DNA from 3 places in the Stutzerimonas sp. LR2 genome. Region 1 is predicted to be linked to each of the others. Evidence: predicted binding sites of a transcription regulator. Region 1 holds the regulator's gene; each other region holds the start of a gene.
What was found. The regulator sigma-54, encoded in region 1, starts transcription at its own class of promoters, with help from an activator protein. The targets are predictions, from matches to a motif close to ANTGGCATNNANNTTGCTNT.
Positions count from the first base shown of each region.

Region 2: nirB (nitrite reductase large subunit NirB) is a predicted target of sigma-54. The motif match lies at 2,018-2,037, and genes of this name have one in related genera.
Region 3: ACVRRC_RS08630 (flagellar hook-length control protein FliK) is a predicted target of sigma-54. The motif match lies at 2,572-2,591, and genes of this name have one in related genera.

Region 1 covers NZ_JBVTRR010000005.1:114,263-118,777, forward strand. The annotation lists gene lptB (LPS export ABC transporter ATP-binding protein) at 1-339, shown strand, start outside; gene ACVRRC_RS18145 (RNA polymerase factor sigma-54) at 486-1,994, shown strand; gene hpf (ribosome hibernation-promoting factor, HPF/YfiA family) at 2,069-2,377, shown strand; gene ptsN (PTS IIA-like nitrogen regulatory protein PtsN) at 2,386-2,850, shown strand; gene rapZ (RNase adapter RapZ) at 2,866-3,723, shown strand; gene ACVRRC_RS18165 (HPr family phosphocarrier protein) at 3,738-4,010, shown strand; gene pmbA (metalloprotease PmbA) at 4,061-4,515, opposite strand, start outside.
Region 2 covers NZ_JBVTRR010000004.1:432,318-436,832, forward strand. The annotation lists gene ACVRRC_RS16420 (oxygen-independent coproporphyrinogen III oxidase) at 1-900, opposite strand, end outside; gene ACVRRC_RS16425 (SIR2 family NAD-dependent protein deacylase) at 1,107-1,865, shown strand; gene nirB (nitrite reductase large subunit NirB) at 2,257-4,515, shown strand, end outside.
Region 3 covers NZ_JBVTRR010000002.1:454,580-459,094, forward strand. The annotation lists gene ACVRRC_RS08615 (STAS domain-containing protein) at 94-399, shown strand; gene ACVRRC_RS08620 (ATP-binding SpoIIE family protein phosphatase) at 401-2,092, shown strand; gene ACVRRC_RS08625 (Hpt domain-containing protein) at 2,120-2,470, shown strand; gene ACVRRC_RS08630 (flagellar hook-length control protein FliK) at 2,629-3,858, shown strand; gene fliL (flagellar basal body-associated protein FliL) at 4,105-4,515, shown strand, end outside.

The sequences.
Region 1 (4,515 bases):
ATCCGTGACAGCCTCGGCATGAGCCTGTCCGGCGGCGAGCGCCGTCGCGTGGAAATCGCCCGCGCCCTGGCTACGGCGCCGAAGTTCATCCTGCTCGACGAACCCTTCGCCGGTGTCGACCCGATCTCGGTGGGCGACATCAAGCAGATCATCCACCACCTCAAGGCCAAGGGCATCGGGGTGCTGATCACCGACCACAACGTTCGGGAAACTCTGGACATCTGTGAGACGGCGTACATCGTCAACGACGGCCAGCTGATCGCCGAAGGCGATGCCCAGAGCATCCTCGCCAACCAGCTGGTCAAGGAAGTCTACCTGGGCCACGAATTCCGACTGTAAGAGCGGATTTTTTGCTCGGCTCGGCAAATCGGCTCTAGGCAAAGGCTTCGTCGGCAGGCATATAATTTGCTTTCATCGGCGCCCTGGGCGCCGCATGTCGGAACAGGCGCGGTTGCGCCGGCATACAAGGTTCGAAGTCCTCTGCCATGAAACCATCGCTAGTCCTGAAGATGGGCCAGCAGCTGACGATGACACCGCAGCTGCAACAGGCCATACGGCTCCTCCAGCTTTCCACCCTCGATCTGCAACAGGAGATCCAGGAAGCGCTGGATTCCAATCCCATGCTCGAGCGTGAAGAGGATGGCGACGACTTCGACGGCTCCGACCCCATGGCCGAGGCCGTCGATCGTTCGAGCGACGCTGGCAGCGAAAAGATCAGCACTCAGGAAAGCACCTATGAAGAGCCTTCGCACAGCGGCGAAGGCCTCGACGAGGCCGACTGGGGTGAGCGCATCCCCAGCGAGCTACCGGTCGACACCGCCTGGGAGGACATCTACCAGACCAGCGCCAGCAGCCTGCCGAGCAACGACGACGACGAATGGGACTTCACCAGCCGTACGTCCAGCGGTGTCAGCCTGCAGAGCCATCTGCTGTGGCAGCTCAACCTCGCCCCCATGAGCGACACCGACCGCCTGATCGCCACCACACTGATCGACTGCATCAACGATCAGGGCTATCTCGAGGAGTCTCTGCAGGAAATCGTGGACAGCTTCGACCCGGAGCTTGAAATCGAGCTCGACGAGGTCGAAGTCGTGCTGCGTCGCGTACAGCAGTTCGAACCTGCCGGTATCGGCGCACGAGATTTGCGCGAATGCCTGCTCCTGCAGCTGCGCCAGCTCCCTGACCGCACCCCTTGGCTCAGCGAAGCCCAGCGGCTGGTGAGTGACCATCTGGACCTGTTGGGTAGCCGCGACTACAGCCTGCTGATGCGCCGCATGAAGCTCAAGGAAGACGAGCTGCGCCAGGTCATCGAGCTCATCCAGAGCCTCAACCCGCGCCCGGGCTCGCAGATCGAGGCGAGCGAGCCGGAGTACGTGGTGCCGGACGTCATCGTACGCAAGCACAACGATCGCTGGTTGGTGGAGCTCAACCAGGACGCCATGCCCCGACTTCGCGTCAATGCCCAGTACGCCAGCTTCGTAAAGCGCGCCGATTCGAGTGCCGACAATACCTTCATGCGCAACCAGCTGCAGGAAGCGCGCTGGTTCATCAAGAGCCTGCTCAGTCGCAACGAAACACTGATGAAGGTCGCCACTCAGATCGTCGAGCACCAGCGTGCCTTCCTCGAACACGGCGACGAGGCGATGAAGCCGCTGGTGCTGCACGACATCGCCGAAGCCGTGGGGATGCACGAGTCGACGATTTCCCGCGTCACCACGCAGAAATACATGCATACGCCGCGTGGCATCTACGAACTCAAATACTTCTTCTCCAGCCACGTCAGCACGGCGGAAGGCGGCGAATGTTCGTCCACCGCGATCCGCGCGATCATCAAGAAGCTGGTCGCCGCGGAAAACCCGAAAAAGCCGTTGAGCGACAGCAAGATCGCTGGTTTACTGGAGGCGCAGGGCATCCAGGTGGCCCGCCGCACCGTTGCGAAATACCGCGAGTCGCTCGGTATCGCACCGTCCAGCGAGCGTAAACGATTGCTGTGATCGGCCACTGGTCGAACTGTCCCGGCGGCAGGCCTCAAGACCTGCTCTTCGCACAAGGCAAAGGAGATAGCAGTATGCAAGTCAACATCAGCGGTGTTCATCTGGAAGTTACCGATGCCCTGCGTGACTACATCGAGGAGAAATTCGACCGACTGGCCCGTCATTTCGACCGCATCATCAGCGTCCAAGTGGTCCTGCAGGTCGAGAAACTCAAGCAGAAAGCCGAAGCCACCCTGCACGTCGCCGGCCGCGAAGTGGTGGGCAATGCCGAACACGAAGACATGTACGCTGCCGTGGACCTGCTGGTCGACAAGCTCGACCGTCAGCTGATCAAGCACAAGGAGAAGCAGCTCGACCACACCCAGGGTGCCGTCACCCGCTGACGCTCATTATGATCCGACTCGAAAACATCCTGACCCCCGGACGTTCCCTGGTGAACGTCCCGGGCGGTAGCAAGAAGCGCGTCCTGGAGCAGATCGCCAAGGTGATCGCCCAGGACCTTTCCGACCTCGACTCCCAGACCATCTTCGAAAGCCTGATCGCCCGTGAAAAGCTGGGCTCGACCGGCTTCGGCAATGGCATCGCCATTCCGCACTGCCGCATGGTCGGCTGCAACGCCCCCGTGAGTGCCGTGCTGCGCCTGGAAACGCCGGTGGACTTCGACGCCATCGATGGCGCCCCGGTCGACCTGCTGTTCGTCCTGCTGGTCCCGGAAGCGGCCACCGACGAGCACCTCGAGCTGCTGCGCCAGATCGCCAGCATGCTCGACCGTGAAGAGGTACGCCAACGTCTGCGCGAGGCACCCAGCAACGACAGCCTGTACCAGGTCGTCGTGGATGTGCAGAACGGTGCCTAGCGCGATGGGGTACAGATGCGGCTGATCATCGTCAGTGGGCGTTCGGGCTCAGGCAAGAGCACCGCGCTGAACGTACTCGAAGACAACGGGTTCTACTGCATCGACAACCTGCCCGCTGGCCTGCTGCCCGAGCTTGCCGAGCGCGCCCTGCTGCACACCGAACTGCTGCACCCGCAGGTTGCCGTGTCGATCGATGCGCGCAACCTGCCCAGCCAGCTCAAGCGTTTTCCCGAACTGCTCGAAGAGGTTCGCGCCCGGCATATTCAGTGCGACGTGCTGTATCTGGATGCCGACGACGAAACCCTGCTCAAGCGCTTCTCCGAAACCCGTCGGCGCCACCCGCTGACCAACGAAAGCCGTTCGCTGGCCGAGGCGATTCGTGACGAGGAGCTGCTGCTGGCGGCAATCATCGATCATGCCGACCTGAAGATCGACACCACGCACCTGAACCTCTATCAGCTGCGCGACATGCTCAAGCTGCGGCTGCTCAACAAGCCTGAGCCAGGCACGGCCTTTCTCATCGAATCGTTCGGATTCAAGCGCGGCATGCCGGTCGATGCCGATCTGGTATTCGACGTGCGCTGCCTGCCCAACCCGTACTGGAAGGCCGAATTGCGCGACTTCTCCGGGCTCGATCAGCCGGTGATCGACTATCTGGCCGCCCAGTCCGATGTGGAGGAGATGTTTCAGGACATCCACGCTTACCTGAGCAAATGGCTGCCACGCTTCGCCGCCAGCAACCGCGCGTACGTCACCATCGCCATCGGCTGCACCGGAGGCCATCACCGCTCGGTGTACCTAGCCGAGCGACTCGGCCTGGCGCTCAAGGAGCCGCTGAAAAACTTGCAGGTCCGTCACCGGGATCTCGCCTAGGAATACGTAAACCCATGCCCGCCCGCGAAGTCACCATCATCAACAAGCTTGGCCTGCACGCGCGTGCGGCGGCCAAGTTCGTCGCCGTCGCCAACCGCTTTCCCTGCAAGATCCGGGTGGGCCGCTGTCCCGCCACGCTGGTCGACGGCAAGAGCATCATGGCCGTCATGATGCTGGCCGCCAGCAAGGGCACTACAGTGCATCTGCATGCCGATGGCGAGCAGGAAGAAGAAGCCCTCGACGCCCTCGTGGCGTTGATTGACGACTACTTTGAAGAAGGCGAATAGCCCTCCGCTCATTCGGGCGTGCTCGCAGCGAGCACGCCACAGCCTCCCGCTTACTTCCCGGCCACCATCATTCGCTCGATCAGCACCGAGCCGGTCCGCACGTTGCCTCGCGTCTCGATGTCGCAGCCAATCGCGACGATCTGGCGGAACATGTCGCGCAGATTGCCGGCGATGGTCACCTCCTGCACGGGGAACTGAATCTCGCCGTTCTCCACCCAGTAGCCGCCGGCGCCGCGTGAATAGTCACCGGTGACCAGATTCAGCCCCTGCCCCATCAGCTCGGTCACCAGCAGGCCGCGCCCCATGCGTCGCAGCAGGGCAGCCTGATCTTCCTCACCGTGGCTGACGAACAGGTTGTGCACGCCACCCGCGTTGGCAGTGCTCGGCATGCCCAGCTTGCGCCCGGAATAGGTCGAAAGCACATAGGAGATCAGGCGGCCGTTTTCCACGAAAGGCTTGGCGTAGGTCGCCAGGCCATCGCCATCATAGCTGGCGCTGCCAAGCG
Region 2 (4,515 bases), on a different contig from region 1:
ATGCAGGCTGTAGCCGCAGAGGTCATGGTGCAGCGCGCCGATCTCTTGGGCCATGGCCAGGTCGTCATGCGGCAGCACGAACTTGCCCAGGCCGATGTAGCGGTAGCCCGCCGCGCTCAACTGCTCCACCCCGTGCCGGTACATCGCCAGGGTGTCGGCCGGCGACGCGAGGCCGAGGCGGCCGACAGCGGCCGGCACGGCGTCACGGTAATCGAACATGGTGACCTGATCGGGCGCGAGCTCGATGATCGAAGCCAGCTTCCGGGCGAAGCTCGACGGGGTCTGCCAGGAGCGACCGTAGCCGAGGTCCAGGTTCACCGAGCGATAGTGCAGCGCATGTGCCGCCTCGATCACCGCACGGATGCGGGCCGAGCTGCGGAAGTACTCCACCGTGCCGCCATCGTCGGCGCGCAGGTCCGGTACCGCGACGCTGAGCTGGTTGAAGCCCAGCTCGTGCAGCGCACCGATCAGCGGCCAGTCGACATGGGCCAGCTCCACCTCGGCCAGGAAACTGCCGGCATGGGGTTCGACGAAGGCGAAGCGGCGCTTGAGTTGGCTGAGCAGGCGGCGCAGCGCCTCGATACCGAGGGTGCCGACGCTCAGGCGCAGCTGTTCGACCGCCTGCAGTGGCCCGGCGTGACAGCCTAGCTGCTCGATCTCGCGTTCGAGCCGCTGCAGGTAAGCCGCCGCGGCGTCGGGCTGCAGGCCGGCGCCGTCCGGTTGATGAATGGAGAGGGAGAGCGGCCGTCCGCCGCGGCGACTTTCGCGCAGGGCGCGCAACAGGTCCAGCGGTGCGACACGGTCGCTGAAATCGACCGCAGCCGGATAGCTGCAGTGCAGCTGCCCGAACTGTCCGTAACGTTGTACCAAGGCCTCGTCCCAGGTCACTGAGCCAAGCATAAGCGCCTCCCACCCTCGAATCTCGCGTACTCGGCATCATCCGGGAGCGGAGCCAGGCGGCTTTGACGCCCGTCAAGTAGGTGACAGATGGGCCCAGCGAGCAGCCGGACGGTAGCCACCCGCCCCGCAATCGGTGCAGCGCAATCTTTGGCAAGCCCGTCACACGGTGCTATTGATGTCCGACCAGCCAGCCACCGGAGCCGCCCGTGATCCCCTCTTCCCTGCTCAGCGCCCTGCATTCGGCGCGCCATGTCGTGGTGTTCACCGGTGCCGGCGTCTCCGCCGAGAGCGGCATCCCGACCTTTCGCGATGCGCTCACCGGCTTGTGGGAGCGTTTCGATCCGGGCGAACTGGCCACTGCCGACGCCTTTCGTCGCGACCCTGCGCTGGTCTGGGGCTGGTACGAGTGGCGCCGGATGAAGGTTCTCCAGGCCCGGCCGAACCCCGCGCACATGGCCATCGCCGAGCTCGCCGGCCATGTGCCGCAGCTGACGCTGATCACGCAGAACGTCGACGACCTGCACGAACGCGCCGGCAGCCGCGAGGTGATCCATCTGCACGGCAGCCTGCACCGGCCACGCTGCTTCGCCTGCGCCCGTGAGCCGGCCGAGCCGCTGCCCGCACCGGACGAACCCGAAGCCGGACGTCGTCTCGAACCGCCGCGCTGCCACCACTGCGGCGGACGCCTGCGGCCCGGCGTGGTCTGGTTCGGCGAGAGCCTGCCGGGCGATGCGTTGCGCACCGCCTTCGCCGCGGCACAGGCGTGCGACCTGCTGCTGTCGGTCGGTACCTCAGGGGTGGTCTATCCCGCCGCTGAAGTGCCGCATCTGGCGCGGGCCGCTGGCGCCACGCTGGTGCATGTCAACCCACAGGGCGAGGCGCCGCAAAGTGCACAGGAACACCTGCTCGCGCAGCCCGCCGGCCAGGCCTTGCCGCAGCTGGTTCGCGAGGCTTTCGGCGGCTGACCGCCGCGCGCAAATCGCCCCAAAGCAGTGAGCGCACAGCCCTTTTCGCACCGAAGTGGTTCAACCGCATCGCGCGGCCGGCGGCGATTCGCCCCCCCCGGACAAGCCCGCACGGGCCCGCCGGCCGGGGGTTGCAGCGGTGCCCCGGCACAGCTGGCACGCAACCTGCTAAATCCCTTGCAACAGCTGCCAGCACGGCAGCACGTCCCAGGCGGTCAGCGACGACCGCCCGCCAGCAGGCACGGGACCGGGTGAACCAGGCAACGACGCCAGGCCAATCACCCCCACGACATTTTTGAAACCAGGCAAAGGCGCCTGGAGCTGACCCCAGCTCCAGGCGCCTTTTTGCGTTTTGCCGGCCGCGTGCCGCAGCCGCTCGAGAGGAAAGGCTATGAGTTCAACCGTCACCCCGCTCAAGCACGAGACATTGGTCATCGTCGGCAACGGCATGGTCGGGCATCACTGCATCGAACAGCTGATCGAACAGGACGCCCTCGCCCGCTACGACGTGCACGTGTTCGGCGAGGAGCGCCAGCGCGCCTACGATCGCGTACACCTGTCCGAGTACTTCGGCGGCCGCGATGCCGAGTCGTTGGCAATGTGCGAAGCCGACTACTACAGCCGGCACGGCGTACAGGCCCACCTGGGCGAGCAGGTGCTGGAGATCGACCGCGAGCGCAAGGAAGTGGTCACCGGCAACGGCCGCCAGCCCTACGACAAGCTGATCCTGGCCACCGGCTCCTACCCCTTCGTGCCGCCGATTCCCGGTGCCGAAGGCAACTCGCGGCTGGTCTACCGCACCCTCGAGGATCTCGACGGCATTCGCGCGGCCGCAACCGGCGCACGCCGCGGTGTGGTGGTCGGCGGAGGCCTGCTCGGCCTGGAAGCGGCCAATGCGCTGAAGTCGCTGGGCCTGGAAGCCCACGTGGTCGAGTTCGCCCCGCGGCTGATGCCGGTGCAGCTGGACGATGCCGGCGGCGCGGCGCTGAGGGCGCGCATCGAGGCGCTGGGTGTCGGCGTGCACCTGTCGCGTGCCACCCAGGAGATCATCGTCGGCGAGCAATACGCCTACCGCATGGTCTTCCAGGACGGCGAATTTCTTGAAACCGACCTGATCGTGTTCTCCGCCGGCATTCGCCCGCAGGACGCCCTGGCCCGTGACTGCGGCCTGGAACTGGCGGCACGCGGCGGCGTCGTGGTCGACAGTGATTGCCGTACCTCGGACCCGGCGATCTTCGCCATCGGCGAATGCGCCAGCTGGAACGGCAGCGTGTTCGGCCTGGTCGCCCCGGGCTACAGCATGGCCCGCTGCGTTGCCGCGCAGCTGGCCGACGCAGCGTACACGCCGTTCCTCGGTGCCGACATGTCGACCAAGCTCAAGCTGCTCGGCGTGGATGTCGGCTCCATCGGTGACGCCCATGGCGCGACCCCGGGCAGCCGGAGCTACCGTTTCATCGACGAGGCCAGCGCCAGCTACCGCCGCCTGGTCGTCTCCGCCGATGGCAAGCGCGTGCTGGGCGCGGTGCTGGTAGGCGACAACAGCTACTACGACACCCTGCTGCAGTACGCGCAGAACGGCATCAAGCTGCCGGCCGATCCGTCCGGCCTGATCCTGCCGCAGACCGAGGGCGCGCCGACGCTTGGTCCGGACGCCCTGCCGGCCAGCGCGACCATCTGTTCCTGCCACAACGTCAGCAAGGGCGCGGTGTGCTGCCAGGTCGATGCCGGCGTCACCGATCTCGGCGAACTCAAGGCCGCGACCAAGGCGGCCACCGGCTGCGGCGGTTGCAATGCCCTGCTCAAGCTGGTGTTCGACGCAGAACTGGCGGCGCGCGGCGTGGCGGTGGACAAGAGCCTCTGCGAACACTTCGCCTACACCCGCCAGGAGCTCTACGGCATCGTCCGCGTCGAGGGCATCCAGAGCTTCGCCGAACTGCTGGCCAAGCACGGCCGCGGCCATGTCGGTTGCGACATCTGCAAGCCGACGGTGGGTTCGATCCTGGCCTCGTGCTGGAACCAGCCGATCACCGATCCGGCGCTGATTCCGCTGCAGGACACCAACGACACCTTCATGGCCAACATGCAGAAGAACGGCACCTACTCGGTGGTGCCGCGCATCCCGGGTGGTGAGATCACCCCCGAGGGGCTGATCGCCATCGGCCAGGTGGCGAAGAAATACGACCTCTACACCAAGATCACTGGCGGCCAGCGCATCGACCTGTTCGGCGCTCAGCTGCACGAACTGCCGGACATCTGGGGCGAGCTGATCGCCGCCGGCTTCGAGACCGGCCACGCCTACGGCAAGAGCCTGCGCACGGTGAAGTCCTGCGTCGGCAGCACCTGGTGCCGCTACGGCGTGCAGGACAGCGTCGGCATGGCGCTGCGCCTGGAGGACCGCTACAAGGGCCTGCGTGCACCGCACAAGATCAAGTTCGCCGTATCGGGCTGTACCCGCGAATGCGCCGAGGCGCAGAGCAAGGACATCGGCGTGATCGCCACCGACAAGGGCTGGAACCTCTACATCTGCGGCAACGGCGGCATGCGCCCGCGGCATGCCGAACTGTTCGCCACCGACCTCGACGACGAAACGCTGATCCGCATCATCGACCGCGTGCTGATGTTCTACGTGCGCACCGCCGACAAGCTGCAG
Region 3 (4,515 bases), on a different contig from region 1:
CTTTTCAGCCGGTGTGCGGCTGCCCAACTCGCATAATCAACGATGGCTGCCAACGAAGCGGCCGTCGAGATGTTCCGGATCAGGGAGTGCCACATGACCATTACCTCGCAGCCTTCGGCAGATGGGCAGGAGCTGACCATAGCCATCAGCGGACGCTTCGACTTCAATGCGCATCAGGCCTTCCGCGACGCCTACCAGCGTCAGGACGTGAGCCCGCAGCGTTATGTGGTCAATCTGCAGGGCACCACCTACATGGACAGCTCGGCGCTGGGCATGCTGCTGCTGTTGCGCGACCATGCCGGCGGCGACGAAGCCGACATCCGCCTGCTCAACTGCAGCCCGGACGTACGCAAGATCCTTTCGGTTTCCAACTTCGAACAACTGTTCGTGATCGCCTGACATGCCCATGCGGCTGTCGATCCTGATCGCCGAGGACAGCCCGGTCGATCGGATGCTGCTGTCCACCATCGTCGGCAAGCAGGGGCACAGGGTGCTCACCGCCGCCGATGGGCAGGAAGCGGTGGCCCTGTTCCAGCAGGAGCGTCCGCAACTGGTGTTGATGGACGCCTTGATGCCGGTGATGGACGGCTTCGAGGCAGCGCGGCAGATCAAGCGGTTGGCCGGTGACGAACTGGTCCCGATCATCTTTCTCACCTCGCTCAGCGAGAACCAGGCATTGGTCAGCTGCCTGGAGGCGGGCGGTGACGATTTCATCGCCAAGCCGTACAACCCCATCATCCTCGAAGCCAAGATCCAGGCCATGCATCGCCTGCGCCGTCTGCAGGCCACGGTGCTCGAGCAGCGCGATCTGATCGCCCGACGCAACCAGCAGCTGCTCGACGAGCATCGTGCGGCCAAAGCGATCTTCGACAAGGTCGCTCACGCCGGTTGCCTGAGTGCGCCGAACATCCGCTACCGGCAGTCCCCGCAGGCGCTATTCAACGGCGATCTGCTGCTGGCGGCCCACGCGCCGGCTGGGCAGATGTTCGTGCTGCTCGGCGATTTCACCGGCCATGGCCTGCCGGCAGCGATCGGCGCGATGCCGCTGGCCGAAACCTTCTACGGCATGGCCGCCAAGGGCTATTCCAGCACCGACATCCTTCGCGAGATCAATGCCAAGCTCAAACAGATCCTCCCGGTGGAGATGTTCTGCTGCGCCACTCTGCTGGATATCGACGCCAAGCAGGGCACCCTGCGCGTGTGGAACGGCGGGCTGCCGGATGGCTACCTGATTTCGGCCGATGGCCGGCGTACCGCGCTGGTTTCCCGGCATCTCCCGCTGGGCGTGGTGTCCGCGACGGCGCTCGATGACAAGTTCGAACACTACCCGCTGGCCCCCGGCGATCGCCTGCTGCTGCTTTCCGACGGCGTGGTGGAGAGCCGCAACGCCGCCGACGAGCTGTTCGGCGAGCAGCGGCTGCTGGCCGCCCTGGAAGCCAATCGGGATCCCGCGACGGTGTTCGACGAGATCGAACAGGCGCTCCTGGATTTCCATGGGCAGCCGCACGACGACCTCAGTCTGGTCGAGGTCGTGGTGAGCCGGGACGCGCTCCCTATGCCGCCGACTGTCTCGGCCACGGCGCATCGCTCCCGGCCAATGGACTGGTCGATCCGCGTCGAGCTGCGGGCCGAGAGCCTGCGCAACGGCAATCCACTGCCTTCGCTGCTGCAGATCCTGTTACAGGTCAACCAGCTGCGCTCGCGTGCCGGTGCCATCTACACGGTACTGGGCGAGCTGTATTCCAACGCGCTGGAGCACGGCGTGCTGGGGCTGGACTCGTCCCTCAAGTGCGACGCCGAGGGCTTCAAGCGTTACTACGAGCAGCGCCAGCAACGCTTGCAGTCGCTGGTGAACGGGCATGTTCATCTCGAGCTGACGATCAAGACCGACAGCACAGGCGGTCGCCTGCGCATCTGCATCGACGACAGCGGTGCAGGGTTCGATGTCAAAAAGGCGCTGCAAGTCCAGCTCGGCACCGATCGTTTCAGTGGCAGGGGGCTGCATCTGGTACGCCGGCTGAGCGACGGATTCGACTGGCAGTCGGATGGGCGCGGGCTGAGCGTGGAGTTCGTCTGGCAGGCTGAGGCATAATCCACCGCTTTCGACTGGAGTGCCGCGGTGTCCAACGCTCATCTCGACAGCGCCGTGCTGGCCACGCTGCAGGATGTAATGGAGAGTGAGTATCCGGCGCTGCTGGATACCTTTCTCGCCGATTCCGAAGAGCGGGTTCGGCTGCTTCGCCAGGCATGTCAGGCTGACCAGGCCGAGGCGCTGCGCCGTGCCGCACACAGTTTCAAAGGCAGCTGCAGCAACATGGGTGCGACCCTGCTGGCCGAATTGTGTCAGGAGCTGGAAACCGCGGCTCGGGAGGAGCAGCTGGGCAAGGCGCCGGCGCTCATCGAGTCCATCGAGCGCGAGTTCGCCATCATCGGCATCCTGTTTCGTGCCGAGCGTCAGCGCTACGGCTGAGCGGCCAATTCTCTGACGCAGTCGCCCGTCGCCGGCCAGGCGATGCGGCGAACCTGCCCGTCAAGCACGCGGTCCAGCTTGTTCCGACAGGGCATCGCTACGCTGGCCCGGAACTTGCTCCGTTTCCCGCCACGATCCATCCGTAGCGGAATCTCCTCATGGCCGTTTCCCCCGACCTGTTGCTCAAATCCCCGACCGTCGATGCGCGACCCAAAGCCGCGACCAAGGCGCCTGACACGCCGCGCGACGGTCGGGACAACGGCAACGCCAGCTTTTCCGATGTCTACGCCAAGGAGCGCCAGGCCAAGCCGGTCGACCGACCCGCGCGCAACGATGGCGCCCGTGACAAGTCCGTCGAGGACAAGGGGCGGCAAGAGGCCGCCGGCGCAACCAGTGACGAAAAGCCGGCGGTTGCCGAGAGCGGCAACACCTTGCCTGCCGAAACGGTGACGGACGAGGCGCCCGACAGCGAGCTCGACCCATTGCTGCTGCTCGGTCTGGGCGCCCAGCTGGTGCCCGCGGAAGACGTACAACCGGTGACGGATGCAGGCGGTGAGACGCTTCTGTCCGGCTTGCCGGTCGCGCAGCCGCCGATTGCTGCCGCCATCGATCAGACGATGGAGGAGACACTCTCTGCGGGGCTGCCGACGCTGGACGAAGCGTCGAGCGCGCTGCCGAAGGCCGTCCAGGCACAACCACAGAACCCGCTCGTGGACGCTCAGGCGAAAGCCGAAGCGGATGACGGTTTCGCCAGTCTATTGGCCGGCCAGACCGCCGATACGCCTGAAGAGCCAGAGCTGGAGCTGGCAACCAAGGAGCTTCTGGAAAGCCTCGAGGGGCCGAAGGAGAGCCGCAGCTCGAGTTCCGCAGACCCAGCTGCGGCTCGCCTGAACCCGTTGAGCCAGGCCATCGCCCAGCAGGTCCAGCAGCCGCAGCGACCGGCCCTGGTTCCTGGCCAGCCGGTGCAGATGCAGCAGGCCGGCTGGAGCGAGGCAGTGGTGGATCGGGTGATGTGGCTGTCCAGCCAGAACTTGAAGTCGGCCGAGATCCAGCTCGATCCGGCTGAGCTTGGTCGCATGGAAGTGCGGATCGATCTGACCAAGGATCAGGCCCAGGTGACATTCCTCAGCCCTCATGCCGGTGTGCGTGACGCCCTTGAAGGCCAGATGCAGCGCTTGCGCGAAATGTTCACCCAGCAGGGCATGAACCTGATGGATGTCAACGTCTCCGATCAGTCCCTGGCCCGCGGCTGGCAGGGCGGTGGCGAGGGTGGTTCGTCGCGCGGCGGAGCTTCGGCAGAGTCCGAAGAAGAACTGCAGGTCGGTGTCAGTGAGATCGCCAGCAACCGGGCCACGGGCGATCGTGGCCTGGTGGATTACTACGCCTAAGGCGCCCCCCCGCCAATATCTTCCGACGCCGGCGTAGCCTCGAGGCTGGCGCCGGCCTGTCGCCGCCCGTCGTGCTTGTCGCTGTCCCGGGCCTGGCGCAGAGGTTGCCGTCTTCGATTTCCTGATACCTTGTCCGAGCCGCATTTGGCTGGCGCCGTAGCCGTGCCGGTGAAAGGACGTTGGCACAGCTGTTGCTCCGAACTCGCAAAACCCACAACGAAACGCTGTTGATGACGGATATTTGGCATGGCTAAGAAACAGGCTCCCGCAGCGGTGCCGCCCACCGGGCCGGATGCGGCGCCAGCGGGCAAGGGGCGACTGAAACTCATCATCCTGATCGTGGTCGCCATGTTGGTGGCCGTAGGACTTTCCGTGGGCGGCACCCTGTACTTCATGAGCAAGGGCGACGATCTGGAAGGCAGCAAGACGCAGGAGGCGGCGACTACCGTTTCCGGCAAGCAGCCGGCCATCTACGAGGTGCTCATGCCGGCGTTCGTGGTCAACTTCAACCACAAGGGGCGGCAGCGCTACATGCAGGTGAGCATCGCTTTGATGTCACGTGATCAGGCGGCGCTGGATGCGCTCAAAGTGCACATGCCGCTGTTGCGCAATCGTCTGGTCATGCTGCTGTCCAGCCAGGATTTCGAGGCGTTGAAA